Regions from separate parts of the Clostridium sp. CM027 genome, predicted to be linked through region 1. Evidence: riboswitches for the same ligand, from Rfam matches in the RefSeq annotation. Region 1 holds a riboswitch; the other holds the start of a gene.
The links. A riboswitch is a leader RNA that binds a small molecule or an ion and turns the genes downstream of it on or off. The one in region 1 is predicted to bind S-adenosylmethionine.
Positions count from the first base shown of each region.

Region 1 (15,539 bases):
AGCATTTCCATAAGTCGAAGAAATCTTCTCTCGAAACTTCATTCCACCTAAATTGTATAACAGTAACACTATTTGTATTTCTAAAAAATTGTCTGTATAAACTATCGCTAAAGGGAATTTGTTAATGGCTAGGCTATTCAAGTCTTAAAATATCGTATTCCTTATCAGAAGGGGATATTTTTTGAAAAATTATTCTATGTATATTTAATGTTAATTAAGTACATCATTATCTATAGGAACTACATTATGTTGAATTTATTTCCTGTAAAAATTATCTGATTGTAATAGTAATAATTTAATTAATGTTGCAGCTTGATCGAGATGATAATTACGAAGGTGATGATTTAAGCTGAAAATGGGTTAAATGGTTGGAAGTAAGTAAATGTTTAAATACATTATAAAATAAATGATTAATGAAAGGACATAATATGAGAGAAATAATATTGCACTGTTTTCAATGGAAAATCTCAGATATAACTAGAATTTTAGATAAAGTAAAAGAGTGTGGCTATACATCCATACAGGTTACTCCCGTGCAACCTTGCAAAAAAGGAGATGAATGGTGGACATACTATCAACCGCTATCATTTAAAATAGGTAATAGAAGTGGAACAAAGGAAGATTTAACAGAATTATGTTATAAAGCTAATAAAATAGGAATTAAAATCATCGTTGACGTAGTGTTACGACATTTAGCGGGTGATGAGAGTGGAAAGCTAATACCAAGTCAAACCGTAGATCAAAACCTACGAAATAACCCTAAATTTTGGACTAACGCAAAAAATACAGTAGATTATGGCAATAGAAATGCAATAGTTAACGGTGCTTTTGGATTACCAATGCTCAATTACAATGATGTAGAATTACAAAAAATTTATATAAATTTTTTAAAAGAACTAAAGAATTGTGGAGTGGGTGGGTTCAGAATCGACATGGGTAAGCATTTTGCATTAGAAAGTGAAGGAAGTTACTTTTGGACAAGGGTATTTGGTGAATTTAAAGATATGTTCAACTATGCTGAATGTATTGAATCCAGTAAAGAACTATTAAACAAGTATACACCTTTTATCAATGTGTTAACTGATGGTGATGCAACTGACCAGAGCAAGATGGTTATTTATGTAATGTCCCATGACACCGAGGAAAGCTGGGGATTTACTAAAAGCATGGATGATAATGTGATAACATCAAAATGGGGTTTACTATTAAAAAATCATAAAGAAAGTAATGTATTATTTTATATTAGGGCATATTCAGATTTATGGAAAATGGAAAATATTAAAAATATTAATTTGGCAAGATAAATGACTGCTATGGTTATTTTTGAAATTAGACTTGCTTTTAAAAAACTTGTATGTAAAAAATGATTAATAGAAAAAAGGGACTTTAAGGAGAGGGCGGAGGAAGGTTTGTCAATATGAGGAGACTATGATAGTATATAAGCATATAAGGAACTCCCTATATTTTTTTTTGTGAATTTTAACTTTGTAATTTCTATTCTTATGAAGTTGTAAAAAGAAAATTGACAATAATTCTTATATATTAGAGTTAACAATAACGAATGGAGGAAATGAAATTATGGCTGATTTGCCAAATTGCCCAAAATGTAATTCAGAATACACTTACGAAGATAGAAGTATTTTTGTTTGCCCTGAATGTGCTCATGAATGGACTTTAGAATTAGAAACAGAAAGTAGTGAAGAGAAAAGGATTATCAAAGATGCAAATGGAAATGTATTAAACGATGGTGATTCTGTAACAATAATCAAAGACCTTAAAGTAAAAGGAAGTCCATTAGCCATAAAAAAAGGTACAAAAGTAAAAAATATACGGTTGGTTGATGGAGATCATAATATTGATTGCAAAATTGATGGGTTTGGAGCTATGGAATTAAAATCTGAATTTGTTAAAAAAGTATAAATCATGGTTTAATGTAATAGAACCGAAATAGTGAACTTCACCCCATTGAATGATTATAACTAAAAAAGTTGTAAAATTCATCTGATGGGGTGTTTTTATATATAAATACTAAAAGGAGAATAAGTTTAATAAAATGATTCCATCCTTATTATACTTTCTATTTTGTTGACGTTTTCTAGTTCTTTTATTTTTTCTAATGAAATTCTTATGTTTTTTTCTGAACTTTTATGTGTAATAAATCCTAGTGGTCCATGATCATCGTGCCTTACATCTCCAGTAACGGACATAATGCTGACATTGTTTTTCCCAAATATTTTCGCTGTATCTCCTAAAACTTCTACTGTATCTTTAACATTAAGTCTAATATAGAATTCTGATTCATTTTCTTCTGATTTTTTCACTTCTTTAAAATCAGTCTTGTCACTTAGGTCTAATAAGTCATAAGGATTTACATTATTCCTTAATATGGATATTATATCACCTACAACTGCACTTCCAGTTGGAAAAGCTCCAGCGCCTTTTCCATATAGCATTAACTCTCCAACTGCATTTCCTTTTATCATAATAGCATTAAATGCATCGGCTACATTTGCCATTGGGTGGCTCGAAGGTATTAGGGTTGGATGTACTCTTAGCTCTAATTTGTTATTTACTTCTTTAGCTATTGCTAAAAGTTTTATTGAATAACCAAGTTTTTTAGCATATTCTATATCTATGTCACTAATACTTCTTATTCCTTCTCTATAAATACAATCATGATCTACCTTAGTTCCAAATGCTAGAGAAGACATTATTGCAAGCTTATATACAGCGTCAAAGCCATCAACATCAGAGGTTGGGTCTGCTTCAGCATAACCCTTTTCTTGCGCCTCCTTTAGTGCTTCATCAAAGCTAATCCCATCCATTGTCATTTTGCTTAATATGTAATTAGTTGTTCCATTTATAATTCCAATTATCTGCTCAATCCTATTGGCTGTAAGGCTCTCATTAATCTCGCGTATTATTGGAATTCCACCAGCCACACTTGCTTCATAATAAAACAATACGTTTTCTTTCTCCGCTGTTTTAAATAACTCTTCGCCCCAGTTCGCGATAACTAATTTATTAGCAGTTACAATATGTTTTTTAGATTTCATTGCGCGTATCATATACTCTTTAGATTTATCGCATCCACCAATAAGTTCAACCACAATTTTTATACTTTCATCATTTATAATATCATCAATGTTATCTGTTAATAGGCCATTAGGTGCTTTGATATCTCTTTTTTTATTTATATCTTTTACAAGTATTTTAGCAACTTCTATTTCATAATTTGAACGTTTCATTATTTCTTTTCTATTTTCGTGAAGTATTTTCCATACACCCGTCCCAACATTTCCAAAACCTAAAATCGCTATTTTTACCTTTTTCATAATAGTTTTCCTTTCTAAACTTTAAAGTTATTCCTCCGTCATCTAAGGTGATGGAGGAATATAGTTAGGAACAAGACCTTATTTTGAAACCAGCTGCCAAAGAATTATTGACTTTTTATTGAACTGATTTTTCTAGAGCTTGCGTCAAATCGTATATAATGTCGTCGATACCCTCAACGCCAATTGAAAGTCTTATCAAATCTGAAGTAACTCCAGCAGATTTTTGCTCCTCTGCATTAAGCTCTGCATGAGTTGTACTTGAGGGGTGAATTACTAGAGATTTTGCATCTGCAACATTTGCAAGCAGCGAAAATAATTCTACATTATTAATAAATTTTTTTCCAGCTTCAAGGCCACCTTTTATTCCAAAAGTGAATATTGATCCTGCTCCTTTTGGTAGGTATTTTTTAGCTAAATCTTTGTATCTGCTCCCCTCAAGTTCAGGATAATTTACCCATGAAACATTTGGATGCTTACTCAAAAATTCAACAACTTTCCTAGCGTTTGTTACATGTCTCTCAACTCTTAACGATAATGATTCCAAACCTTGAAGAAATAAAAATGCACTTTGAGGGCTAAGCGTCGCACCGGTGTTTCTTAAAAGTTGAACTCTAGCTTTTAAAGCAAATGCTGGAGCACCTAAATTAGCATATACTATTCCATTATAGCTTTTATCCGGAGTTGTAAAATCAGGGAATTTACCGCTAGCGGCCCAATCAAATTTACCAGCATCAACTATAATTCCACCAATAGTAGTTCCATGTCCTCCAATGAACTTTGTTGCTGAATGAATAATTACATCTGCACCATACTCAATTGGACGGCAAAGGAAGGGAGTTGCAAAGGTATTGTCAATAATAAGGGGTATTTTATTTTCATGAGCAATATCCGCTACTGCCTCTATATCTAGAACATTTATTTTTGGGTTTCCCATTGTTTCAGCATAAAGTGCTTTTGTTTTATTCGAGATAGCTTTTCTAAAATTTTCAGGATCATCTGGATCAACAAATGTTACGTTAATTCCAAGTTTTCTAAGAGTAACATTAAATAGTTCATAAGTACCACCATATAGAGTGCTTGCAGCTACTATTTCATCGCCTGAATTTGCTACATTAAGTATTGCATAGAATGTTGCAGCTATTCCTGAAGCTGTAGCAAGTCCTGCTACTCCGCCTTCGAGAGCGGCTACTCTTTTTTCAAAAACGTCTGTAGTTGGGTTCATTATTCTTGAATATATATTTCCTTCTTCTTTTAATTGAAATAAATTTGCTGCATGATCTGCATTTTTAAAAACAAAAGATGATGTTTGATAAATTGGGACTGCTCTCGAGCCTGTAGTAGGGTCTGGAACCTGCCCTGCATGTACCTGTAATGTTTCAAAACTTAATTTTCGCTCACTCATATTAATTTCTCCTTTTATAATTATTTTTCAAAAAAAAGCTGCTCTCCTATAAGGAAAGCAGCATGATTAATTTTATTAAACAATAAAATTGTATCATAAAATTTGCTATCGTCCTTATCTTTCAGATTTTACAATCTGATGGAATTGACACCATTGCACTTCTTTTAAAAATGCTGGTTGTCGGGCATCATCGGGCCAGTCCCTCTGCCGCTCTGGATAAGTTATATTTAGTTGTTAGTATTTAGTACATTATTTATTTAGATTTTTGGGGAAGAAAAAAAGCTACTTTCCTATAAGGAAAGTAGCAATAGTTAACTTTAATAAACAATAAAATTGTATCATAAAATTTGCTAACATCCTTATCTTTCAGATTTTACAATCTGCAGGAATTGACACCACTACATTCGAATAAGAATGCTGGTTGTCGGGCTTCATCGGACCAGTTCCTCTGCCACTCTGGATAAGTTGTATTCAGTTATTAGTATTTAGTATATTACTCATAAAAACAATTGTCAATACTTTTTTAAAAGATAAAATTATTTTAATTATGCCCTTTTATAATACTATATGCTGCACTGAACATACCAAATAAAATGCCAACGATAGGGAATATAATCCAATTAATGTGCCATAGATTAAAAACTAATCCACTGACAAGGAAGATACAGATTGCTAATGGCCATACGATAGCAGCAACTGCACCAATAAGTTTATTATCTTCAGTTTTTTCTTTTGAAAAGTCACCAATCTGTAAAAGAATACTAAAACTCTGCTTAATATTTCCAAAATATATAAAGAGGAAAACGGCAATAGCAATCATCACAAGTAAAACAACTACTCCGTAGCTAGATGCATTGTCGCCAAAAGCAGATGATACAAAAAGTGCAACTGGTGATATGACACATATGCACACACCTGTTATTACAGATATCATATGGGTTGATGCAAAAGCATTATTTTTTTGATTTACAATTACTTTTACATGAGGAGGCAAATCAAAACCGCTTTGTAGATACTTGTATTTTTCTAGCTTTATACCGGAATAAATGAATAAAGCTATAGCAGGTACAAGTAGAATAAATAGTGGAATAATACCAAACATATCGCTGAAATTTTTTGAAATACCTTTACCGAGAATGCCATTATCTACGAGAGTGGTAATTAATATTAATATAGCCGTTGCTACAATACATAAAGAAACACCAATACCCAACAATAAGCCAGATCTCTTTTTTTCAGCCATAAAATTATCTGCATCTTCCTGTGTAATGGTTTTAAGTTTAACATCATCTTTCATATGTTCGATGCCGAGTTCATCAATTAATTCGTCAATATTGCCAAATTCTGAAATTACAATACCAATGGCCTCATTTTCTGATTTTCCATCATTCTTATTCTCGTTATATTTTTCTTCCATATTCCATAATAAATCGTTTTTTAATTTGACCGTCTGATTTGTTCTTGGTAGGACTTTAAACATATTATCTAAATAATTTTTTATAGTTTCCATTTTAATCCCTCTCCTTAATAAATTTATTAATAACTTCTTTTGTTAAGCTCCATTCTTCACATTTTTCTTTATAGTAGGTTAAACCTACGGGGGTGATTTTATAATATGTGCGTCTTTTACCAAAGGTTTCGTCTTTATAGAAAGATTCGATATATCCATTCTTCTCAAGACGGTTGAATGCTGAATAGAGTGTGGTCTCTTTCATAACATACTTCTCCTCTGATAATTTTCTGATGTTTTTTGATATTTCATACCCGTAGGATTCGCCATCTTGAAGCATAAAAAGAATAATCGTATCATTATATCCTCGAATTACATCGCTGCTTATCAAATTATATCCTCCTTTAATTTTACTGCATCTGTAGTACCTTGTCTGTCGTAGTAATTTAAGAATAACACAATTACTACGACAGGTAAAGCATTTTTTAAAACTTGCATAGATGTCATATTACAGTAAGTTTTGAAGATGGTACCTTATAGATTATTATGATAAACTATATACAGTAATAATTAGATTGGAAGGAATGGTGAGTTATGGACATAATATTTTTATTAAAAGCAATTATAATAGCAATAGTAGAAGGGGTAACTGAATTTATCCCAGTATCGTCTACAGGACATATGATATTGATTGGATGGGCAATTGGGTTTGAGGGAGAGTTTGTAAAGATGTTTCAAGTTGTAATCCAACTTGGAGCAATAATGGCAGTGGTTGTTTTGTATTGGGAGAAGATTAGCGAAAGTATAATAGAATTTTTTAAGTTTATATTTACTAAAGGAAAAGAGGGAAAGAAAGGATTCAGATTTGGGATAAATGTTATTACGGCATCTATTCCAATGGGAATTGCAGGAGTAGTATTATACGATAAAATAAAACTATTGTTTACACCAGAGGCTGTTATAGTAGGATTCATAGTTGGTGGATTATTGTTACTAATAATCGAGAAGAGAGTTAGAAACAGGGATCATAAAGTAGAAAATATAGATAGCATAACGCCTATACAATCATTTAAGATCGGTTTATTACAACTGCTTGCAATGTGGCCAGGAATGTCAAGAAGTGCTTCTACAATTATGGGCGGATGGATTGCAGGATTATCAACACCAATAGCAGCAGAATTTTCATTTTTCATAGCGATTCCAGCTATGATAGGGGCAACAGGAAAAGATTTATTTGAATTTGATTATTCTGTAATGACGAAAACATTATGGATTTCATTAATAGTAGGATTTGTTGTAGCCTTCATAGTATCTTTGATAGTTATGAAAAAATTTGTGGATTATTTGAAAAAGAAGCCAATGAAACTCTTTGCAATATATAGAATAGTAGTAGGTATTTTACTTGGAATATTAGTATTAACTAAGGTTATTGTTTTAATATAATCATAGAGAGTAAATAGCAAGTGGCATTCTTTCTTTATGAAACGGCAAAGGGAAAAAAATACATATGTATTAAGTGATATGAAGACGGTAGTAAATGTTTAGAATATAAATAAACAGTATTAAAATAGTGAGACCCTACTAGAATCAATGATTCTAGTAGGGTCTCTAATTATAAAGCGATAGTTATTTTGTGAGCTTAATTATTATATCCTTATGTTGAGAGTACTTGTTTAAAAGAACATCTCTTTTTAATATTTCAAAATCTTTAAAGTCAAAGCCGGGGGATACCATACAGCCAACAAGAGAGTAACCTGAACTATTCATAGCAGAACCAAAGATATAATTCTTAGGTACTAGGAATTGTGGGGTTTCTCCATTTTTTATATTAAGACCTAGTTGCTTAGTAGTAAGTTCTCCCTCTGGACTTATCATATATATTGTAAGAGGGGAACCTGCATGATAGTACCACATTTCATCTGATTTCAATCTATGGAAACTTGAAATTTCTCCATCTCTTAATAAAAAATAAATACTAGTCCAAAGTATTCTTTCACCTTCAAAGCTAGTTTTTAAATCATTGGAGCTAATATTTTCACAAGAGTCAAAGCTGCTTTTGTAGAAACCACCTTCAGGATGAGGTTCCATATTTAATGTGTCAATAAAGTATTGTGATGAGTGCATAATTTATCTCCTTTGTAAAAAAATGATTACACTTAATTATAATCAAATAGATCAGTAGTGACAAGGGTAGTTTCATTTAGATTATAACTATAGCAGCGTCAATACAAAAACTGTATTAGAAAATTCCAATACAGTTTTTGTATTTGTTTACTCAATTAATCCCAAAAACCATCATGAACATTTACGACATCTTGCTCAATTTCTTCAAAAGGGCCTTCAACATTAATATTCTTTTGTCCTTTTGCAAAGACATATCTGCAAGATAAATCAAAGGTTGGATTTATATCATTATTACCAGTAAGCTCTAGTAATCTTTTCTCGCTTATATCATATACTACTTCCCCCACATTACCCCAATATATTGCACCAGAACACATTACACATGGCTCGGCAGTTGTATATAAAGTACAATTCTATAAAAAGTCTTTTGTTTATTTGCAAAATATTTTTAGCTAGTTAAATAAAATCCTTTTTCTATCTTATTTTTAAAATATAAAACATTTGTAAGGTTTATTTAAGGTTAATGTTATCAAGAGATAAGATTAACCTTATATAATGTACCTATAGCAAGATTCACTTCATAATTATAATCTTACCGAAAAAAATAATTACTGAAGAGGAATACAAGGAGGCACAATATGATATATTGGGAACTTAAAAAAATATTAAAATTAAAAACTGGAATAATTGTAGCGGCGATATTTATTTTACTTTGCGGAGTAATGGCTTTTATAAAACCAGAGATGGAAACACAGAAATCACATAGAAATCAGCAATATGATTTAATTAAAGATACAAGGAAGGCAGAGGTAATTGCACAAGAAAAATTGGATGCAAAAGTAGGAACAATAAAGGAAGCCGCAAATAACCAGCAGAAGGATGAATTTAGTAAAGGTATTAAAGAAATATCCACCAAAAAGCTAAAAAGTATGGAAGGCGCCATGTATAAAGAAGTTAGTTTTTGGAAGGTATTCGATTATAGAGCGACCAATACGTTTATGGCATTCTGTATGGTGGTAATTCTAATTATAGTTTGCTGTAATACATATACGGATGAAATTGTTTCTACAGTAGAAAATTTGATTCTTACATCAAAAAATAAAAATAGAGCTTTATATTCAAAATTAGGACTTGGAATATTAATACCAACAGTTTTATATGGAGGGTATCTAGCAATTCAATTCATAGTGACAGCAATTCAATATGGCATGCCTACCAATGGGAAACTACAAGCAATAAGAATAATAGATAATCCTATTCTAGCACGGGATGCATATACCATAATTCAATTTATAATATATAAGATAATCATAATGATATTAATACTAGTTACTTTAGGTGTAATTGCATGTTTATGTTCATTTATAACAAAAAGTTCAATAGCATCAACAAGTGCGTTTTTAATTATTGTTATTACTCCAAAACTGTTAACTATAGTAAGAGTAATTCCAAGTAATGTTCAAATGGTATTAAGCAAGGTTAATTTTATAGATTTAATAGTCTATTTTCAAATGTTTGCTGGATCATATTGGGGAAATATAAAATTCTTTGGTATGAATTTTGATTTGATAAATCTTTGTATTGGAATACTTGAAGTGACTATACTGGCAGCAATTACATTAAGCATAATATCATTTAAAAAAGTATTAGTAAGATAATTAAAATTAGAGGAGGAATAATTATGAACAAGCTTGAAATAAAAAAATTAACAAAAACCTTTGGAAAAAAGAATGCAAATAATAATATAACACTTACTTTAGAAAATGGTGTATATGGACTACTCGGACCAAATGGAGCGGGTAAAACTACACTAATGAAACAAATAGTAACATTAACAAAACCTACTAGTGGAGAAATTATTTATAATGGGAAAAGTATTTACGATAAAGAGGATGAGTATAGAAATATTATTGGATATCTGCCACAAGAATTTGGTGCATATAAAAATTTTACAGCAAAGCAATTTTTGAAATACGTGGCTGCATTAAAAGGAATAGACAAAAATAGTGCATCTGAAAAAATTGATGAACTACTAAACCTTGTTGGCTTATATGAGGTTAGAAACAAGGCAGTTGGTAAATTTTCAGGTGGGATGAAACGAAGAGTTGGAATTGCACAAGTATTATTAAATGATCCTAAAGTAGTTGTATTAGATGAACCAACAGCAGGCCTGGATCCACAAGAAAGAGCAAGATTTAGAAATCTTATAGCTGAAATATCAAAGGACAAAATAATAATACTTTCAACTCATATTATTTCAGATATAGAAGCAGTAGCAAGAGAAACCATAATGATTAAAAACGGTAGCGTTATAATAAAAGGAAATCATAAAGATATATTATCGGGCATGACTGGAAAAGTATACAAGATTACAACGAATAAAGAAAATGAAATTATGGATATACAAAGAGATTATAAAGTGGTCAACATGCAAAGGGGGGCAGATTCTACGCAGCTAAGAGTAGTAAGCGATAAAATGCCTTTATATGTATCAGCGCAAAGCATAGAGCCAAGTTTCGAGGATGTGTATATGTTTTACTTTGATTTAGAAAATACTAGGGAGGTGTAACTTATGGGAATTCTTATCAAATCAGAAATAAGAAAAATGTTATTAAAACCTAGCATTATAATAACTTGGATTGTTTTGCTTTTATTTAGTAAAATTTTAATTAGGCCAGGTGAAAGCGTAGAGGTTTGGGCAGATGTATTTAGTAAAATTTCTGGGATTGTGCCATTAATAGGACTAATAACCTTTATGATAATTTCAGCTGTATATACCCTTGAATATAGTTCTAATATGAATGAACTTATAAATACAACCCAAAATGGAAAGAAAAAGGTTGTAATGGCAAAATCCATTGGGGCCGGAATAGCAACATCAATAGGTAATCTATCAATAGTACTTACAGTATGTATAGATGGATTAATAAAATCTAATTTTAAAGGGCTAGATTTACCATTAAAAAAACTTTGGTATTTTGGAAATAGTGGCTCAAACATAACTGTATTGCAAATGATGATTATACTTATAATAACAGTTATAATAGGTTCGTTCTTTTTCTCACAATTAGGATTATATTTATCAGCAATAAGTAAATCAGCTTCTATACCTTTTGTTTTTGGGGGATTGCTTATGGGGGTGCCATATATACTAAGTGGTTTATTATCGCAAGGGGTGTACGCAAAATATTTTGGGGTAACTCCACTTTGGGGAATGATGTCTATGGAATTAATAAGATATCAAGTTCCAATCTCATTAATTATGATTCAAATAGTAATAGTTATTGCAGGCTTTATACTTTTACCAAAGCTTACTTACAAATCATTTATAAAGGAATAAAAAATATGACAAGATAGTTTCTATGTTATTATATAAGTAACACAAAATTTCAGAAGACTAAACAATTATTAATTATTTAGTCTTCTGAAATATTTAATATGGAACATTTAGGTGGTAATTTAAGAGGTGGTAATTATGAACAATTCAATTAATAAAAGTAAAATATTAATAGTTGATGATGAAGAGGATATATTAAGACTTTTATCTACTGTGCTTAGAAAAGAAGGTTTTGAAAATATATACACTGCAGCAGCGGCAAAAGAAGCATTAGATGCAGTAATACGAATAAACCCAGATATTATTCTTTTGGATATAATGATGCCTGATAAAGATGGTTATGAAGTATGCAAAGAAATAAGAGGCACTTCTAGAACACCAATTTTGTTTATGTCGGCTAAAACAGAAGAGCTAGATAGGATTTTAGGATTTGCTTTAGGGGCTGATGACTATATTACAAAGCCATTTAGTCCAAAAGAGGTCGCATATAGGGTGAAGGCTCATCTAAGAAGAAATAATTACATTGGTGAAGAGCCTGCGCAGAAGTGCAAAATCATAGTTTTTGGACCCTTTGAATTAAATGAGGAAAAGATAGAGCTTAAAAAAAATGGGGAATTAATAGAGTTAAAACCAAAAGAATTTAAGATGGTAGCATACTTTGCAAAAAATCCGAACCAAATTCTTAGCAAGGAAAAAATTTGTAGTGGGGTTTGGGGAGAAGATTATATAGGGTTTGACAATACAATTATGGTTCACATAAGGAGACTCAGAGAAAAAATAGAGGATAATCCTTCAATGCCAAAATATATAGTTAATATTAAGGGTCTTGGGTACAAATTTGTTGTAAAGGATGAATAGATATGAAATGGAAATTAATGGCAAGATTCATGGGAACTGTGGTTTCTGTAGTTATTATTGTAATGATTATAAATATTATTGCAATCTTTTCTTTTATAATTTATAACAATGAGACAAAAAGCACTTTAATAAAGGGGAAATTAGAAAGTTTAGGGGTAGAGGATTACACTAGAAATTTTAGTGAATATATTGTAGGGAATAAAGAAACTGTATATATAGATAATGATGGAAAATCTAGCTTGGATAATAACAATATATGGATACAGATATTAGATGAGCAAAGTAGTGAAATATATAGTTATAAAAAGCCAAATAGTATAAAAAAAAGTTATACTCCTTTTGAATTGATTAATCAATACAAATATGCAGATGAAAAAACATTAGCAACTATTTTCATGGGTGAAAAACAAATAGAAGGAGGTAAATACAGTTATATAATAGGATTTCCGCGGGATAAGATTCAAAGACAAGTAATCACTATTAAGAATAATAATTTTGTAGCAATTATAGGTAAATATATTTACAGCATTTTAATATTAGATGCATTAATTGCATTATTTTTTGCATATTTATTCTCAAGAAAACTAACTAGACCTGTTAGTAACATAATAAATGGAGTTCTAATATTAGCGGATGGAAAATATGATTTAAAATTGCCTCAAAAGGGAATATACACTGGGGTCTATAGGAACTTAAACAATCTGTCATCAACTCTTAGAAGTAATGAAATAGAAAGAAAAAAACTTGATCAAATGAGAGAAGAATGGATTTCAAATATGTCACATGATATTAAGACGCCGCTAGTATCTATAAAAGGATATGCCGAAATTTTAAGTAGTGATGATTATGATTTATCAAAAGAAGAGATAAATCAGTATTCAAAAATAATAGAAAGTAAGTCTAATTATATAAAAGAGCTTGTAGATGATTTAAATTTAACAACAAGATTGAAAAATAAAGTATTGAAGTTAAACAAGAAAAAAGTAAATATGGTTAGCTTGGCACGAAATGCTGTAATTGATTTACTAAACGATCCTAAGAATGCTAATGTAGATATTGATTTTATTTGTGATAATGAAGTTATAGAAGCTTTTGTGGATGATATTCTGATAATGAGGACTATAAAAAACTTGGTATATAATGCAATAGTTCATAATAAAGAGGGCGTAAAAATAAAAGTATTGGTTGAGAAGAATGATAACATAAAAATTGTTATAAGTGATAACGGAAAAGGAATAAGGCCGGAAGAACTAAACCTTATATTTGAAAGATATTACAGAGGTGCAAATACCGGAAAAGGACATGAAGGTTCGGGACTTGGAATGGCTATTGCGAGGGACATAGTAAAAGCACATGATGGAGAAATTAGGGTGCTAAGTGAGCTCGGACGTGGTACAGAAATAGAAATCAATTTATAAATAAGTATTCGATTTAAAGATTTTTATGAATATAATAAGAATGGAGATGGATAATGAATTTTATAGGTAATATTATTTGGTTATTATTTGGTGGAATCATTTCAGCTATTGCATGGTTTTTATCAGGTCTAATTTTATGCGTTACAATTATTGGAATACCGTTTGGTATTCAATGTTTTAAGATTTCAATATTTGTATTGTGGCCTTTTGAAAAAGAAATAGAGCTTGGTAATTTTGGTGTTGGAGGATTGATTTTTAATGTTATCTGGATTATTTTTTTAGGATGGGAACTTGCCATAGCGCATCTCGTTACGGGTGTAATATTTTGTATAACAATTGTAGGAATACCATTCGGACTTCAGCATTTTAAATTTGCTCAACTTGGGCTCATACCTTTTGGAGCGAAAATACATTAGATATAAATTAGCTCAATATTATTTATAGAAAATAGGTAGGCACATAGTATTCTATGATGCTCTATCTATTTTTTAGTTGTATTTTATTTCACATCTACAGTGGCCTCAGGATACTTTGAGGAAGAACCCCTAAAGGTTACTACTCGTCAAATATTTTCAGCTTATTAGGAAAGAAAATCATCATTGTAGTTCCAGAAGGTTCAGAAAACTGAACGGTTATATCTAATCCTAATTTTTTGCATAATATTTTACATAGATAAAGTCCCATTCCCGTGGATTTCATATATGATCTACCATGATGTCCTGTAAATCCCCTATCAAAAACGCGAGGTATATCCTCAGGGGGAATGCCTATGCCGTTATCATGAACATTCAGAATGGTGCCTGATACTACTTGCCTCGTATAAAATGAAATTATTAGTTTATCACTTCGATACTTGATTGCATTATCAATGAGTTGTTTCAAAATAAATATAATCCATTTAGGGTCAGTTGTTACATCTAATTCCAAATCTTTCATTTGTATTTTGCCACTCATTCGTATGATACTCATTGAGCAGCTTTTTATTGTGCTATTGACTATGGATGAGAGACGAGTCGTCTCTATCTGATAATCTTCATAAAGCGTATTACTTCTGGCATAGTAAAGTGTTTGCTCAACATAACCTTCAATTCGATCAATTTCAGATTGTATTTGATGCGATATAGGTGATTTGTTATTTGCTATAATCAAATTGATTGCCGTAATAGGTGTTTTGATTTCATGCACCCATAATTCAATATAATCGTGATAGTTTCGCTGTGATATTTTAAAGCTTGCGATATTATCATTCATGACCTTTGTTGAGTCTTTCAAAATCTGATAAAAAACCTGACCACTAAAAAAATGCGGTGCTTCAACAATATCAGTGATATATGTCTTTTCATCAAGATTTTGAAAAATTAAAAGCAGTTCGCTGTAAAAATGCTTCATTCTGTAATAGTCAAAGCATAATCCAGAAATATAACAGAAAAGCAATATACCACAAATGAAAATAATAACAGAACTTTTAACATTAAACAGATATAGTATACCAGTGCTAATAACATAGGATAAAAGAACAAGAATAATTTGAATTGATTTTTCTTTAAGATAATTTATGACACTCATATCTGATACCCTTGACCGCGTTTTGTAATTAAATAATCGGTTAAGCCAA
Region 1 is NZ_CP077725.1:2,170,812-2,186,350, reverse strand. It holds gene KTC92_RS10400 (alpha-amylase family glycosyl hydrolase) at 414-1,304, shown strand; gene KTC92_RS10395 (zinc ribbon domain-containing protein YjdM) at 1,579-1,920, shown strand; gene KTC92_RS10390 (homoserine dehydrogenase) at 2,046-3,335, opposite strand; gene KTC92_RS10385 (O-acetylhomoserine aminocarboxypropyltransferase/cysteine synthase family protein) at 3,451-4,737, opposite strand; SAM riboswitch class I at 4,849-4,960, opposite strand; SAM riboswitch class I at 5,094-5,204, opposite strand; gene KTC92_RS10380 (permease prefix domain 1-containing protein) at 5,279-6,247, opposite strand; gene KTC92_RS10375 (PadR family transcriptional regulator) at 6,249-6,578, opposite strand; gene KTC92_RS10370 (undecaprenyl-diphosphate phosphatase) at 6,782-7,630, shown strand; gene KTC92_RS10365 (cupin domain-containing protein) at 7,814-8,311, opposite strand; partial or broken gene KTC92_RS10360 (nucleoside deaminase) at 8,467-8,712, opposite strand; gene KTC92_RS10355 (hypothetical protein) at 8,950-9,969, shown strand; gene KTC92_RS10350 (ABC transporter ATP-binding protein) at 9,993-10,880, shown strand; gene KTC92_RS10345 (hypothetical protein) at 10,884-11,651, shown strand; gene KTC92_RS10340 (response regulator transcription factor) at 11,787-12,506, shown strand; gene KTC92_RS10335 (sensor histidine kinase KdpD) at 12,509-13,924, shown strand; gene KTC92_RS10330 (YccF domain-containing protein) at 13,978-14,340, shown strand; gene KTC92_RS10325 (HAMP domain-containing sensor histidine kinase) at 14,480-15,490, opposite strand; gene KTC92_RS10320 (response regulator transcription factor) at 15,487-15,539, opposite strand, start outside.

Region 2 (15,539 bases), 840 kb from region 1:
TTTAATGCACTAAGGACAGTCGAAATCCTAAGAAGCTCTGGATCTACGCCTACGCCGCAAAGTCCTGTTGAGCAACACATAGCTGGTTCAAATATTTGCATTTTTTTCATTAATAATCTCTCCAATCATTTTTATTATTTTAATACTTTTTATTATTTTATTACTTTTTATTATTATTATCACTTTTAATATTTTTAATATTCTTAATTATTATGAACTACTGGTTGTGGAAACCACTGCTTGGTTTTGTTTGCTATTCTTACAAGAATCAGCATTACTGGCACTTCAACTAACACTCCTACCACTGTAGCTAGAGCTGCAGGAGAATCCATGCCAAACAGAGAAATGGCAACAGCAACTGAAAGTTCAAAAAAGTTTGATGCCCCAATCATTCCAGCAGGTGCGGCAATATCATGCGTTAGTCTTAATTTTTTACTTGTTAAATAAGCAATAAAGAAAATCAAAAATGTTTGAATAGTTAGTGGTACAGCAATTAGTAAAATGTGCATTGGATTGTTTATTATAGTTTCACCTTGGAATGAGAATAACAATACCAACATAAGTAGCAATCCAACGGTAGTTGCATTATCAAACTTGTGGAGGAATGTATTTTCAAAGTACTCTGTGCCTTTTTTCTTTGTTACCGTAATTCTAGTTAAAATGCCCCCAACTAGTGGAACAACAACAAACAAAACAACTGATAAAATGAGTGTATTCCAAGGAACTGTGATGTTACTGACACCTAAAAGAAATTTCACGATAGGTATAAATGCAACCAGAATGATTAAATCATTTGTGGCTACTTGCACAACAGTATATGCAGGATTACCTCTAGTAAGGTGGCTCCACACAAATACCATGGCAGTACATGGAGCGGCCCCAAGTAATATGGTTCCTGCAAGATATTGTGTAGCTAGTTCCGGTGTTATAAATGCTTTGAATACTACAAAAAAGAAAAATGAAGCTATTGCATACATACTAAATGGTTTTATAAGCCAATTCGTTATCCATGTTACATATAACCCTTTAGGGTTCTTTCCTACATTTTTAACGCTTTGAAAGTCTACCTTCATCATCATGGGATAAATCATTACCCAAATGAGTATAGCAGTGGGGATGGAAACCCTGGAGTACTCAAACTTATTTAAGAATTCCGGAATCCCTGGAATAAACTTGCCAATAAGCACACCTACGCTCATACAAATAGCTACCCAAACAGTCAAGTATTTTTGAAAAAATCCAATCTCTGGTGTTTTAACTTCACTCATAATTAATCACTCCTCCTAAGATCATCACCTGTGGTACTGAAATGTCGTTAACTTTGTGTTTTACAATCACATAAATTTTGTAGTTTACATTTATCCCGTTTTTCACAATCGCTATTATAACAAGATATCTGTTTGAGTTCCTTTATTAAATAAGCAAATAAGTCTGGGTTTTTCTCTATAAATTTATTATCTATTTTGTAGTATGTCCATTGTGCCTTTTTGTAACTTTCTAATATCCCACACTTTTTAAGTGATGTTAAATGCCGTGAAACATTTGACTGCGTCATATTTAGACACTCTTCGATTTCGCATACACACATTTCACCTTGAATAATAAGTGCCATTATACGAAGTCTGTTTTCTTCCGCTAATGCTTTAAATATATCAACCACTCTTTTCCCTCCTACTTTTTCTTGTATCTTTATATGTTCCTATAATCATATAGTATGTCTCTAAAACCCCATTTGTTACAATGGGATCTAACCGAATATTATTTTGTTACTAATTCGTACATGAACATCTACTCATATACTATACCAAATAGAATTTATTGTCAATAGCTTCTATGTGATTATTTAATACATATTAAATAATTTACTTTCCTAACATTCCCACAGTTGTCAATTATTTAACAATATAGTATAATCTAATATTGTCAGCATCGCTAAGCAAACCCAAAGCAAAAGGAAGGGGTTTTTAAATGAAAGTTTGTAAAATATGTATATTTATCTTAGCTTTATTTTTTATTATAATAGAATGTTCTATTAAGCCAAAAGAAGCACTAAAAATGACGGCACAGGTAGCTGTGCATACAACGGATCCCATTAATTGTAAGGTAAAAAAATTAGACTCATCAAATGCTATTTACGATAAGCCATTATCTAACCATATTCCTATTACAACTAAAAAAAACAAATATGAACTACTATTTGATTTACCAGATACAGGTGTTATGCAAGGGCTTACATTCCATAATGGATATTTTTATTGTAGTTTTGATTTAAAAAATGGAAGTGGGAAAATAGTTAAATATAATCTAACAGGAAATAAAATCTCTGAAACAGACCCTATGGCTATGGGTCATTCTGCCGAAATTGCATATAGAGCTAGTACAGGAAAAATTTATGTTGCAAATGGAGGCGGCATTAATCCAACTCATGTTTATGTAGTTGATTATGATTCAAGTACAATACAAGCTGATTTAAATTATTCAAGTTTAGGAACATCGGCATTACTTGCAATAGATAATGTCCATGATTATTTAATATTGCATACCGTTTTAAATGGTGGTGATAATGGAACCCCTATGTTTACTATTATAAATTTAGCTGATATGAGTACAGTGACTACCTTTCGTATTCCTAATCAAGGCGTTCCACAAGGTTTAGATGTTGATGGGATGTATATTTATTTATATACAGATAATAAAGTTACAGTATTTAACTATGAGGGTAAAATAATTACCTCTTATCCTATAAATAAAGCAGGAGAAAGTGAAGGCTTAACAATGGCAACAGATCACGGAACTTCATATCTATCTATGGGATATAATCACCCAAATAGAATTTATATTCTAAGAAGCAACGAAAATAAAAAACTTCATAATTCGCAAATACTTAATAAATCAACGCGAAAAATCTAAAGGAACATATCTTTAATTTATATCAATTTCCCTATTAAAATAGGGGTACTTAGACAACTAAGGGGGTATTACTATGTCAAATGGAAATGATACTTTAGATACAGAAATAATTGTAAACGAAATATTAGAGCAAGGAGAGATTTTTAACGATATTGAAGAAGATCTATTGCATGACTTAATAGGAAATAAGATATCCAAAGATACTACGATTACTCATAAACAAACTCTTACTTTTGGAAACAAGATGGCTGATAAAATAGCCGCATCAGTAGGCAGCTGGGGTTTTATAATTGCAGCATTAGCAATTATAGGAATATGGATAGTATTAAATATCATCTTAAAGAATTCATTTGATCCCTTTCCATTTATACTTCTTAATCTAGTACTATCGTGTACTGCCGCTATACAAGCACCTGTAATAATGATGAGTCAGAATAGACAGGAAGATAAAGATAGAATAAAATCAAAAAATGATTATAAAATAAATCTGAAATCAGAGTTGATCGTTCAAGATTTGCATAAGAAAATAGATTTATTAATTGAAGATCAAAAAATGTTAGTTAAGAATCAATCTATAATGCTTGAATATATTGAAAGTTTACAAAAAACAAAATAACTGAGTAAAAACCCAAAATTTCTTGAAAGCGATACTCGCATTGTTGATACAAGTTTAGTTCAGTGTTTACTTTAAATCTATTGAATTCATATTTTGAGTTATATTTTAATTTTTAAAATCTTCATCAGATCTATTTTTTATAATTTTTTCAAGTTTGTCTGCACGTTCATTGTAATTACTACCAATTGTGTTTTTAACATAATAAGCAAACCGTTTTTTCATGCCTTTCTCATAGCCAATTCCATCCTCTGGATATTTATGATTGGTAATTTCAATTCCATTCTTACCATTCTTGATATATAGAACTACGGGAATTGCTATTCCACTTTCTAGGATTAGCTTATCTCCCTCTTTAAAATAACCTTCCTTTAATAACCAAATATATATTTTATCTTTATCTTTCCCCAGAACCGTAAATGCACTGTACATTTTCCCTTCTCTTGCTACATTAATATATGTCGTTAAATAATTTACACTGAATATTTATACATTACAACTACCAAGTCAAAGCGTGATATAGAACAACCCCCAAATTAATTAAATCAAAATGGGGGTTGTTTTTATTTTTTATATTAAGAATCCACGAAGGTTGCTACGGCATTTTTAATACTGCATCATTTGAAATGCTATTAATATTTTTCAGAGAATATTTCAAAATATGCTTGAGGATGTACACAAGCTGGGCATATTTTCGGAGCACTTTTTCCCTCAAAAATATAACCACAGTTTCTACATTTCCAAATAACTGATTCTTCTTTATTAAATACTGTATTATTTTCTATATTACTTAATAGTTCTCTATATCTTTCTTCATGATGCTTTTCAACATCAGAAATTTTTCTAAAAACAAACGCGATATCATCAAAGCCTTCCTCCTGCGCAACTTTCGCAAATGCTGGGTAAAGATCTGACCACTCTTCATTTTCTCCATTTGCTGCTGACAATAAATTTGCTTTAGTATCTCCAAGACCTACAGGATATGTGGCATTAATTTCTACCACTTCTCCATTTAAACTTTCATTTAAAAACTTAAAAAATCTTTTAGCGTGTTCTTTTTCATTATCTGCTGTTTCTATGAATATATTAGCTATTTGTACATACCCCTCTTTTTTCGCTATAGATGAATAATAAGTATATCTATTCCTAGCTTGTGATTCACCTGCGAATGATTTCATAAGATTTTCAGCTGTTTTTGTACCCTTTAATGTTTTCATAAAATGCCTCCTTGTTTTTCTACTTAAAGAAAATAATTACCTCTATTAGAGTATACCCTAAATAGTATACTTTGCTTCTTTTAATCCATACTATTTTAAGAAAGTTTACTAAATTACCTATTAATTAAGTTTATTCTAAGTATGTACCTTATTTCCAAACATCAGTATCAACACCAATAGATTTTGATTTGAATTTAGTTCCATCGGTTTTTTTATAATTTTTCAATATTTTTAATGCATAGTTAGACCCAATTAATATAATTGGAACATTTACATAAACTAAAACAATATTTACAAAATCACCTATGTACCATAAATTTGTAAGTTCTAAACCAGCAAGAACTGTTAATGCGCCAAATGGAACAAAGAATAATGCACCAACCAAACGTATTCCCATAATAAATTTCTTATTTCTAGATATTAAATTTGCGGAGACTTCTGCAAACAATATTAAACCGAGCAATGTTGTAAATGCAAACATTCCATAGCATAGCGAAACAATAATTGTAACTGTTCCATCTAATGCAGTACCAGGAACTAAGTATTTGATTGAGGATAGGTAAACTGTAAGTTTCGACGCTTCTATACTTTCCCATGAAACTCCAGCAGTGCCTGTCCAAACATGTGCCATAACAATAACAAATCCAGTCATACTACATATTACCATTGTGTCAAGAAAAACTCCTAGACATTGTACAAAACCTTGTTCTGCAGGATGTTTATTCTCCGCTGTAGCAGCCGCCATTGTAATTGTTCCTTGCCCAGCTTCATTGGACATTAACCCACGCTTAATTCCTTGAGCTAAAGCTACACCAAATGCCCCACCAAATAATGCATTGGGCTTAAATGCTCCACCAATCACTTCTTTAAAGAAATACGGAACTTTATCTAAATTAACTAATATTATTAAAATAACTATAAGTGTATAAATAACTGCCATAATAGGTACTAGTATATCTGTAACTGCAGTAACTCTTTTTATTCCTCCAATTACAGTCAAAAGAACAGTAATTATTAAGACTATTGCTATACCATAATAAACTGTAGATTGACGTCCAAAGGTTTTTCCAGCTATAGTATCAGCTATTGAACCGAAACTTGTAAATAAATGAAAAGCTTGAGATGGGATAACAAACAGTGCATATATTATAAAAAGTGAAGACAGTACAATACCTACCCACCGTTTATTGCCCAAAATCTTTTGACCATAAAATGGAAGTCCACCTACGAACTCCTTGCCATTTTTCTCTTTAAAAAGCTGTGCAAGTACAGATTCTACAAAAGCCGTGGACATACCAAAGAAAGCTGAAACCCACATCCAAAATAGTGCCCCTGGTCCGCCAACAGATATTGCACCTGTAACCCCCATAATATTACCTGGACCTACACGCATAGCAGAACTTAGTAAAAATGATGCTAATGAACTAACCCCAGTATCTGTTTCCTTTTTTGTAGCAAGAATCTTAATTCCTTTTTTAAATGCCATAACTTGAATAAATCCAGTTTTAAATGTAAGATAAATTCCTGTTCCTAAAAGTAAAATAACTGCAAAGGCAAAATTACCTAAAACCGGGATGTTTTGATACCACTTAAAATTAGTTGGAAATTCCCATAGAAAATCCGCAATAGGAACTATAAAATCAAAAAAATTATTTATTGCTTGAAATAATACACTCATTTTTAAACCTCCATATTATAATGTTATCCTTATTTGCATTTTAGAATTAATTACTCCAAAAATTATTTGCATACGGTAATTATACACTAATAAGGTATAAAATGAATTTTTTAAAAAATAAAAGTATAAAAATGTCGTTAAACTTTATGCTTTACTATAAAAAAATCATCTTACTTTCGACTATTACGCCCAAAGCAAAATGATTAATGGTTTTATATTTTTTTTAGAAAGCAGGAATTATATCTCCTTTATATTTATCTTCAATAATTTTTTTAACTTCTGGAGAATTTAATGCCTTTGAAAGTGCTTCTATATGAGGTTTAGTTTTATCTTCTTTTCTAACTGCAAGCACATTTGCATAAGGCGAATCTTTTGATTCAATTGCTAGTGCGTCTTTTGTCGGATTTAAATTGGCTTCTATTGCAAAATTTGAGTTTATAACTGCTGCATCCACATCTTTTAAAATCCTTGGAAGCTGAGGAGCGTCTAATTCAGTTATTTTAAAATTCTTTTTATTTTCAGTAATATCAAGTTTAGAAATAAGATCTCCACTTTTTAGTTTTAATAGCCCTTCCTTCTCAAGCACTCTAAGTGCTCTTGCTCCATTTGTAGGATCACTTGGAATGGCTATTTTAGCTCCATCTTTTAAATCACTTAGCTTTTTATATTTATTAGAGTACACACCCATAGGTTCAAGATGAACCTTTACAGTATAGTCTAGGTCCACTCCCTTTTCTTTACTAAAGGATTGCAAATAAGGAATATGTTGAAAGAAATTAGCATCTAATTGTCCCTCGGCTAGTGCAGTGTTTGGTGTTACATAGTCAGTAAATTCTACTATTTCGAGAGTATATCCCTCTTTTGCGAGAATCGGCTTTATAGCCTCTAATATTTCTTTATGAGGCACTGGTGACGCACCTACTTTAATGATTTTTTTCTCAGTTACATCCGCCTCTTTTTTTGCTCCACATCCACTCAGTGTAAAAATCACAACTATTGTTAATAATATGCTTAATATTTTTTTCATTTTTAATTTCCTCCTCTTATTTTTCTTTTAATATTTTTATAATTCAAAACTTATTTAATCATTTTTCTGTACAATATATTTCCTAAGGCTTGAATTACTTGCACAACTGCAATTAATATAATTACAGTGTATATCATGATATCTGACTTAAATCTATAGTAACCATATTTTACGGCTACATCTCCAAGTCCCCCTCCACCAATTGTCCCAGCCATAGCTGAGTAACCTATAATGTTTATTATTGTTAACGTAACTCCAAGAACTATAGACGGCATTGCCTCTTTTAACATAACCTTAAATATAATTTGATAGGTTTTTGCACCAAATGACTTAGCTGCTTCAACAATTCCATAATCCACTTCTAAAAGTGCAGATTCTATTATTCTTGCAGCAAAAGGTGCTGCACCAAGCGTTAGAGGAACTATAGCTGCATTAGTACCTATTGTTGTTCCAACTATAAGCTTAGTTAAAGGGAATATAGATATCATTAGTATAATAAACGGAAAAGACCTAAGTACATTTATTACTAAATTTAAGATTTTATAGATTAAAGTGTTTGGCCTTAGGCCAATAGGTCCAGTTATAATTAATCCTACTGCTGAAATAAACCCTAAAATAACTGTAAAAATCGTGGATAATGTTACCATATATATAGTTTCTTTTAGTGCAGGTAATAAAATATCTTTAAATAGCATTTATACTCTCTCCCTTGTGCTTCTCAAGCTGCACAGAATAATTAATGAGCTCCCACTCTATAGATTTTTCATCTAAATAATTTAATATCTTCTTCTTATTCTCTTTACTTGCATTTATTATGAGACTTCCCATTACGTTATCCCTAAATTTTTCAAGCCTGCCCCATACTATTGAAAAATCAATATTTAACTCCCTGGCAATTGATGTTATAAGGCAACTCTGGGTAATTTCCTTTGTAAAAAATATTTTAATGTTATATCCAGTGCTAGGCAGTAATTCTTCCTCTCCCATAAGTGTTTGCATTTCCTTTGTTGGCCTAATAAATAGTTCATCGGTAATGCCATGGCTTTTAATTTCCCCTCCTTCTAAAAGAATAAATTTATTACAAATTTCTTTGACCACTTCCATCTGATGGGTAACTACAATAATTGTTATATTAAATTTGTTATTGATAGCTCTTAAAAGCTCTAATATAGATTTTGTAGTTTTAGGATCTAGTGCAGAGGTAGCTTCATCACAAAGTAATATTTTCGGATTAAGTGAAAGCGCTCTTGCAATTCCAACTCTTTGCTTCTGCCCTCCGCTAAGTTGTTTTACATTGGTGTTTGCTTTATCCTTAAGTCCTACTAACTCTATTAAGCTATCTACTCTTTTTTTAATAAAATTTTTATCGTTTCCCCATATTTCTAGTGGAAATGCTATGTTTTCAAAAACATTTTTACTGTTAATAAGATTAAAACTTTGAAATATTATGCCTACATTTTTCCTAAACTCGCGAAGTTCTTTCAAACTTAGCTGTTTCACCCCTTTTTCCATTATATTAATGGTACCTGTATCATAGGTTTCAAGCCCATTAAAGCATCTAAGTAAAGTGGATTTACCAGCTCCACTGTGACCAATAACACCATAAATATCACCCTCCTCCACTGTAAATGAAACATCATTTAACACTTTAACCCCTGAAAAACTTTTACTTACACCTCGAACTTTAATCATGATATCCCTTCTCCTTTTCATTTCTTATAATTCATCTTTACCTTTTGATCCTTTCTTTAAACATCACTCTAAAAAAATAGAGCCCAAGAATAAACTTGGGCACTACTTCCAAACTTATTCTTATCTTGCAGCAATGCTGCAGGAATTAACACCATGTATCATAATATGATACTGGTTGTCGGGGTTCATAGGGCCAGTCCCTCCACCTCTCTTGATAAGACACTATTAAATTTTATTTACATCTATTCAAAAAAACAAAAACCTCTTTCATCATTATATAATGATGAAAGAGGTATAAAATTACAAAGACACCTCTCTCATCTTCCGCTAATTTACAATGAAATTAACGCAGGATTTAGCACCTATTCAGACAATACGTCTGATGGTTGCCGAGATGTCATCGGGCCAGTCCCTCTATCTCTCTTGATGAGAATTAACTTATTTATTAAATTAGATTTATAATATCACTATATGAATGCTATGTAAAGAAGTTTTTATATACACCTTCTCCAAACATCATACAACTGTCTAATGATGTTTCATCATAATATATATTTTGTTCATACTTTATATATAACATAAATATTCATGTTACATTATTTATGTTATAATATATTGTAATAATTATATTGTTCTAGGAGGATACATTGTATGGCTAATGTTTGAAATGCCAATAAGAAATAATTAACATCAATAGAAATCACATCATATAACTTGGTGTTATTGACAAAATTGTAAAATAATTGTATTATACACACATAAACTAAGCACTTTTTTAATAGTATAAGAGAGACCCATAAGGTCTCTTTTATGTGACCTAGTATTAGAATTCAGTAATAACAATTGAATATAGGACTAAAAACAGGAAATACTTATGGCGACCAAGTAAGCCCCCCCTTTACAGTATGTATGAAGCGTGGTCATTTAGGGCTAACCCTGGACATTTTTTGTATAATAAAAAAAGGAGGAGATATTAATGGATGATAATAAAAATGTAGAACCCATAAAAACAGCACCGGTTAAAAAGAAACTTTGGAAAAAAATCGTTAAAGGTTTATTGATATTTTCTGCAATAATTTTCGTATCGGCTACGATAACTTTAGGATATGGTTATATTAAATATGGGCCTAAAATAGAGGCAACTATAAAAGATGCTAACAATATAGCACAAACCATAAACGAAACCTCCTTTAATACCCGAAAACCAACACAATTTTTTGATACTAATGGTAAACTATTAAAAGAATTTAAGACCAATACATATTATTACACAAAAGAAGCAGACTTAAATCCCTATGTAGGTAAAGCTGTCACTTCAATAGAAGACCAAAGATTTTATAAACATGGTGGTATAGATTATAAAGGTATAAGGAGAGCTGTCTGGGTATATATAAAATCCAAGGGAGCTATCGTACAAGGTGGTTCAACAATAACGCAACAACTTGCAAGAAATGTATTCCTTACATTTGACGTAACCTTGTCGAGAAAATTGGAAGAGTCTGTTATAGCAAATAAATTAGAAGAAAGATATTCAAAAGATCAAATATTAGAGTTTTATGTAAATAATATAAACTTCGGCAATGGATGCTATAGTATTGAAAGTGCTTCACAATTTTACTTTCAAAAGAATAATAAGGATTTAGATTTATCTCAAATAGCTATGCTTGTTTCAATACCTAATAATCCATCTGTTTATAACCCCGTGACTCAGCTGGACAATGTTATAAAGAGGAGAGACTTAGTCTTAGATAAAATGCTAAGCTTAGAACAAATTTCACAAAATGATTTTGATACAGCAAAAGCAGAAGTTATTAAATTAAATATTAAACCTCGTACAGCACCTGAACCTATGAGCTATGATATTCAATATGCTGTTCACAATGCAACCTTAAAGTTAATGGAGCAAAATGGTTTCGTTTCTAAATATTCTTTTAGTAATGATAATGATAGAAACACTTATTTCACTAAGTATAATGATGAATATGAGTCTAAAGAAAAACAACTTCTTAGTGGAGGATATAGAATAGATACATCTATTGATACTGCAAAACAAGAAAAATTACAAAGTGTAGTAGATAGTCATTTGGCTCAATATACAAGCACCAATAACAAAACAGATTTATATGAAAAGCAAGGTGCAAGCGTTACTATAGATAATAATACTGGAGAAGTAGTAGCTATAGTTGGAGGTAGAAGCCAAGATGGTAACACCTTTAACAGAGCCTTCTTAGGTGTAAGGCAGCCAGGTTCCGCTATAAAGCCATTAATCGCATATACCCCTGCATTTGAAAAAGGCTACATTCCCGCTAGTGAATATGAAGACAAAGCCTTTGATAATGGTCCCGCTAATGTTGATTTTAAATACAGAGGTTCTGTATCTTTAAGATATGCAGTTGAGATATCTATAAACACTATCCCGGTTAGATTAGTGGGAGAAATGGGCGTAAAGAATTCGTTGAAATATTTACAAAACATGGAGTTTAAATATACAACTCCTCAAGATATTTACCCTATAATTGCTATAGGTGGTTTTACAAAGGGTGTTACGCCAGTTGAAATGGCTTCAGGTTATTCAACCCTTGCAAGAAACGGCGAATTTATAAGTCCGACTAATGTACGTAAAATAACAAATACAATAGTTAATGAAGTATTATTTGAAAATAAACATAAGCAAACTACAGTGTATGATAGTGGTGCCTCTTATCTTATGACAGATACTTTAAAGGGTGTACTAACAAAAACAGAAAGTCATGCAAATTTAGCCCTTAGTAACTATCCCTTTACTGCAGGTAAAACAGGAACTACAGATCAATCAAAAGATGCTTGGTTTGTAGGATATACACCTTATTATACAACCTCTGTATGGGTAGGAGATGATATTCCAGCGCCACAAAACATGTATGGAGCTCAAGAACCAGGTCAGATATGGAAAGAATATATGGAGTACCTACACCAAGGTCTAGAACAAAAAGACTTTACTCGTCCTAATACAGTAGTTGATAGAAATGGGGTATTAATGAATACTCTATATATCAAATTAAATGAAAATGGTAAAATAAAAGCAGAAAAGAAAGTCATAGAAAAACCAAGTGATGATGATGTAAAAAAAGCAAATGATGATGCTGCAAAAAAAGCAAGCGATGATGCTGCAAAAAAGACAAGCGATGATGCTGCAAAAAAAGCAAGCGATGATGCTGCAAACAAAGCAGCTGCGGATAAAGCAGCAGCAGACAAAGTAGCTGCTGACGCAGCAGCTGCAAATGAAGCCGCAGCAAAAGCAGCTGCAGACAAAGCAGCTGCAGACAAAGCAGCTGCAGACAAAGCGGCTGCAGACGCAGCCGCAAATGAACAACCACCAGCCCCAACCCCAGCTCCAGACCCAGCTCCAGCCCCAACCCCAGCCCCAGACCCAACCCCACCCCCTGCACAATAAACCAGCGCGAACGTTAAATCATCACCTACGCTGCTGCACTATTAATGACTTTCCTTCTGAAGTGTCATTAATCAGTAATTATATTTTATTTTAAAAGAGGGGAAGTATTTAAAAATACTTCCCCTCTTTTTTTACCACTATATTTAAGCATACCGTTGATATCCTATATACAAATCCTTTCTTAAACAATCGTATTGGAAGATTATGAGTTTGCCTTCTTTTCTCAAAATTTTATTAGTTTCCGCCACCTACTTTGTTCTATAAGCCAACCAGCTAGAAAATCTTCCTATATTTTTAAAAGAAACTATATTGCACAAGATCTCAGTTAGTTTTCCAAATTTTCTATAACAAAAATTAAATGTTAAAAATGGAATCCATTGTTTTTTGGATTTCGGCAGTCTTTTCATTATGTTTTTAAACGTGTACACCTCTTTATATATCCATAGATAGCCATTATATAATTCTTCTGCTGTCATACTCCTGGGTTTATATACAACTTGGGCAGTATTATAATTAGACAAATTAAAATCTACTATTCTATTTTCCTCGAATAATGATAAGTATAACTTTGTGCCAGGATAGGGGGTAAGAATATGGGATGTTACCGTTTCTATTTTATTTTTAACTACCCATTCTAATGTACTCTTAAATATTGAGGCATCATCTTCATCTAATCCGAAAACAAAACTAGCATTTATCATTATTCCTCTTTTATGAATTTCATCCACAAGCTTCTCATATCTATTCACACTATTTTGTACTTTATGAACACTTTTTAATGACTTACTGTTTATACTTTCAAAACCTATAAAAAGGCTTTGACAGCCTGCCGCCTTCATTTCATCTAATAGTTCAGGCATGTCAACTATATTAGAAGTAACTGCTGCATTCCACTTTAATTTAAGAGGTTTCATTTCCTTTAATAATTCTTTTGTCCATTTTGGATTTCCAACAAAATTATCATCAATAAACATTATATGTCTTGTTTTTAATTTATTTATATCTTTAATTACATCATCTATAGGTCTATTAATATAGGTTTTAAGGACATTTTTGCAACTATTATAGCAGAAATCACATTGAAATGGGCATCCCCTGCTTGTGCTAATTATATTAGTATATAAATATTTTTTATTATCAATAATATCATAATTAGGTGATACTATTTCTTCTCCCGAAATATTTTCCATATCATAATATATCTTTTTAAGCGAATTGTTTTCTTTATCCTTAAGTATCTTTACCCAAACTCTCTCAGCCATTCCCACACTTATTGCGTCAAAACTATCAACAGTTCCCTCTGGATCTGATGTTATGTGTATCCCCCCCGCAATTACTGTTACACCACGCTTTTGGAACTCCTTTGATATTTCTACTGCTCTATTCATAACATCTACAGTAACAGTTATAACCACCAAATCTACCAGCTCATTGAAATCTATCTTTTCAACATTTTCATTCTCAATATTAACTTCATGCTCTTTTGGCGTAAGATTTGCTATTGTTAATAAAGCTAACGAAGGAGACATTCTTGTTTTTAATTTTGTATCCATAGGTCTTTGTACCATTGCAGGTTGAATTAATTTGATTTTCATATAATCCTCCTCAAATAAAGCGATATCGCATAATATTCTACGCTAGTGAGACGACCCTAATAAATTATACCATTACATACCATAATTAACTTACTATTTTTTCTATTTTCCCCGCCCGTATAACTTTCTCCTGCGTGACTCCACATAAGAGATTGAAACGTGGGATTTCTGCTCTTCTTATTTGGAGTCACTTCTCGAGTATGTATTAATCTTGTTTTCAAAGTTAGAATAGGGATAAGTCTTTAGAAAATCTTTAGAATTACCCCAACATTATCTTTAAAAGTTAAGAGTGTCATAAAGATATGAAATTGAGAGAGGTGGTAAGAAAAATTTATAATGAGATGACCTACAAATATAATAAGCTTTTTGAAGCTACATGTAAAATAGCGGAAGGCAATTTAGATGTAACTATTGAAGAAAATTTAGGTGTATTCAATGATTTTAAGAAAGAAATCGAAAGTATACAAAAGGGCTTTAAAAAGGCAGTTATCGAAGAGGTAAAGAGTCAAAAAATGAAGACAGAGCTTATTTCCAATGTATCTCATGATTTAAAAACTCCTTTAACATCTATTATTACTTATACAGATTTATTAAAGGATGAAAATCTTTCAGCAGAAAAGCATAAGGAGTATTTAGATACATTAGATAGGAACTCACAAAGATTACAGGAATTAATTGAGGATTTATTTGAAGTGAGCAAGGCTACAAGTGGAAATATAAATTTAAATTTAGTTGATGTGGATGTTGTGGCCTTAATGAAACAAACCTTATTAGAACTAGATGATAAAATATCAGCAGCATCACTAGTAGTAAAAACAAAGTATCCAGAAGGAAAAGTAATATTGCATTTGGATAGCCAGCGTATGTTTAGAGTGTTTGAAAACCTTATAATCAATATAACAAAGTATTCTATGAAAGGTTCTAGAGTTTACATTGATATTGTTTCTAGAGAAGATAAAATTGAAATAACATTGAAAAATATGACAGCTATTGAAATTGAATTTAATGTTAATGACATAGTGGAAAGATTCGTAAGAGGAGACAAAGCACGTAACACAGAAGGTTCGGGACTTGGACTAGCCATAGCCAAAAGCTTTGTAGAACTCCAAGGTGGACAATTAAATATAACTGTGGATGGGGATTTATTTAAGGTTACAGTTACATTTAATTAGATCATCTCCTGCGGAGCTGAACATCTTTAAAGAAGATGAATTGACGACTTCGGAAGGAGATTTATACTCCAACTGAAGTTTTCTATTTGTTAGGGCAAGTAACTCCTACTTATAGTAGGTACTCCCACTTATAGAAGTGGGAGGCTTTCCTTCTGAAATGTCGTTAAATGAAGAACAAGTGTAATAAAATATATACTTTTTT
Region 2 is NZ_CP077725.1:3,012,960-3,028,498, reverse strand. It holds gene arsD (arsenite efflux transporter metallochaperone ArsD) at 1-110, opposite strand, end outside; gene arsB (ACR3 family arsenite efflux transporter) at 204-1,268, opposite strand; gene KTC92_RS14445 (metalloregulator ArsR/SmtB family transcription factor) at 1,316-1,660, opposite strand; gene KTC92_RS14440 (YncE family protein) at 1,969-2,910, shown strand; gene KTC92_RS14435 (DUF1003 domain-containing protein) at 2,984-3,526, shown strand; gene KTC92_RS14430 (hypothetical protein) at 3,632-3,955, opposite strand; gene rbr (rubrerythrin) at 4,156-4,740, opposite strand; gene KTC92_RS14420 (sodium:alanine symporter family protein) at 4,889-6,418, opposite strand; gene KTC92_RS14415 (MetQ/NlpA family ABC transporter substrate-binding protein) at 6,642-7,445, opposite strand; gene KTC92_RS14410 (methionine ABC transporter permease) at 7,496-8,140, opposite strand; gene KTC92_RS14405 (methionine ABC transporter ATP-binding protein) at 8,130-9,137, opposite strand; SAM riboswitch class I at 9,255-9,358, opposite strand; SAM riboswitch class I at 9,452-9,570, opposite strand; gene KTC92_RS14400 (transglycosylase domain-containing protein) at 10,114-12,570, shown strand; gene KTC92_RS14395 (radical SAM protein) at 12,819-14,165, opposite strand; partial or broken gene KTC92_RS14390 (sensor histidine kinase) at 14,516-15,337, shown strand.
Region 2: linked by a shared signal. The riboswitch ahead of KTC92_RS14405 (methionine ABC transporter ATP-binding protein) and the one ahead of KTC92_RS10385 (O-acetylhomoserine aminocarboxypropyltransferase/cysteine synthase family protein) in region 1 are both predicted to bind S-adenosylmethionine.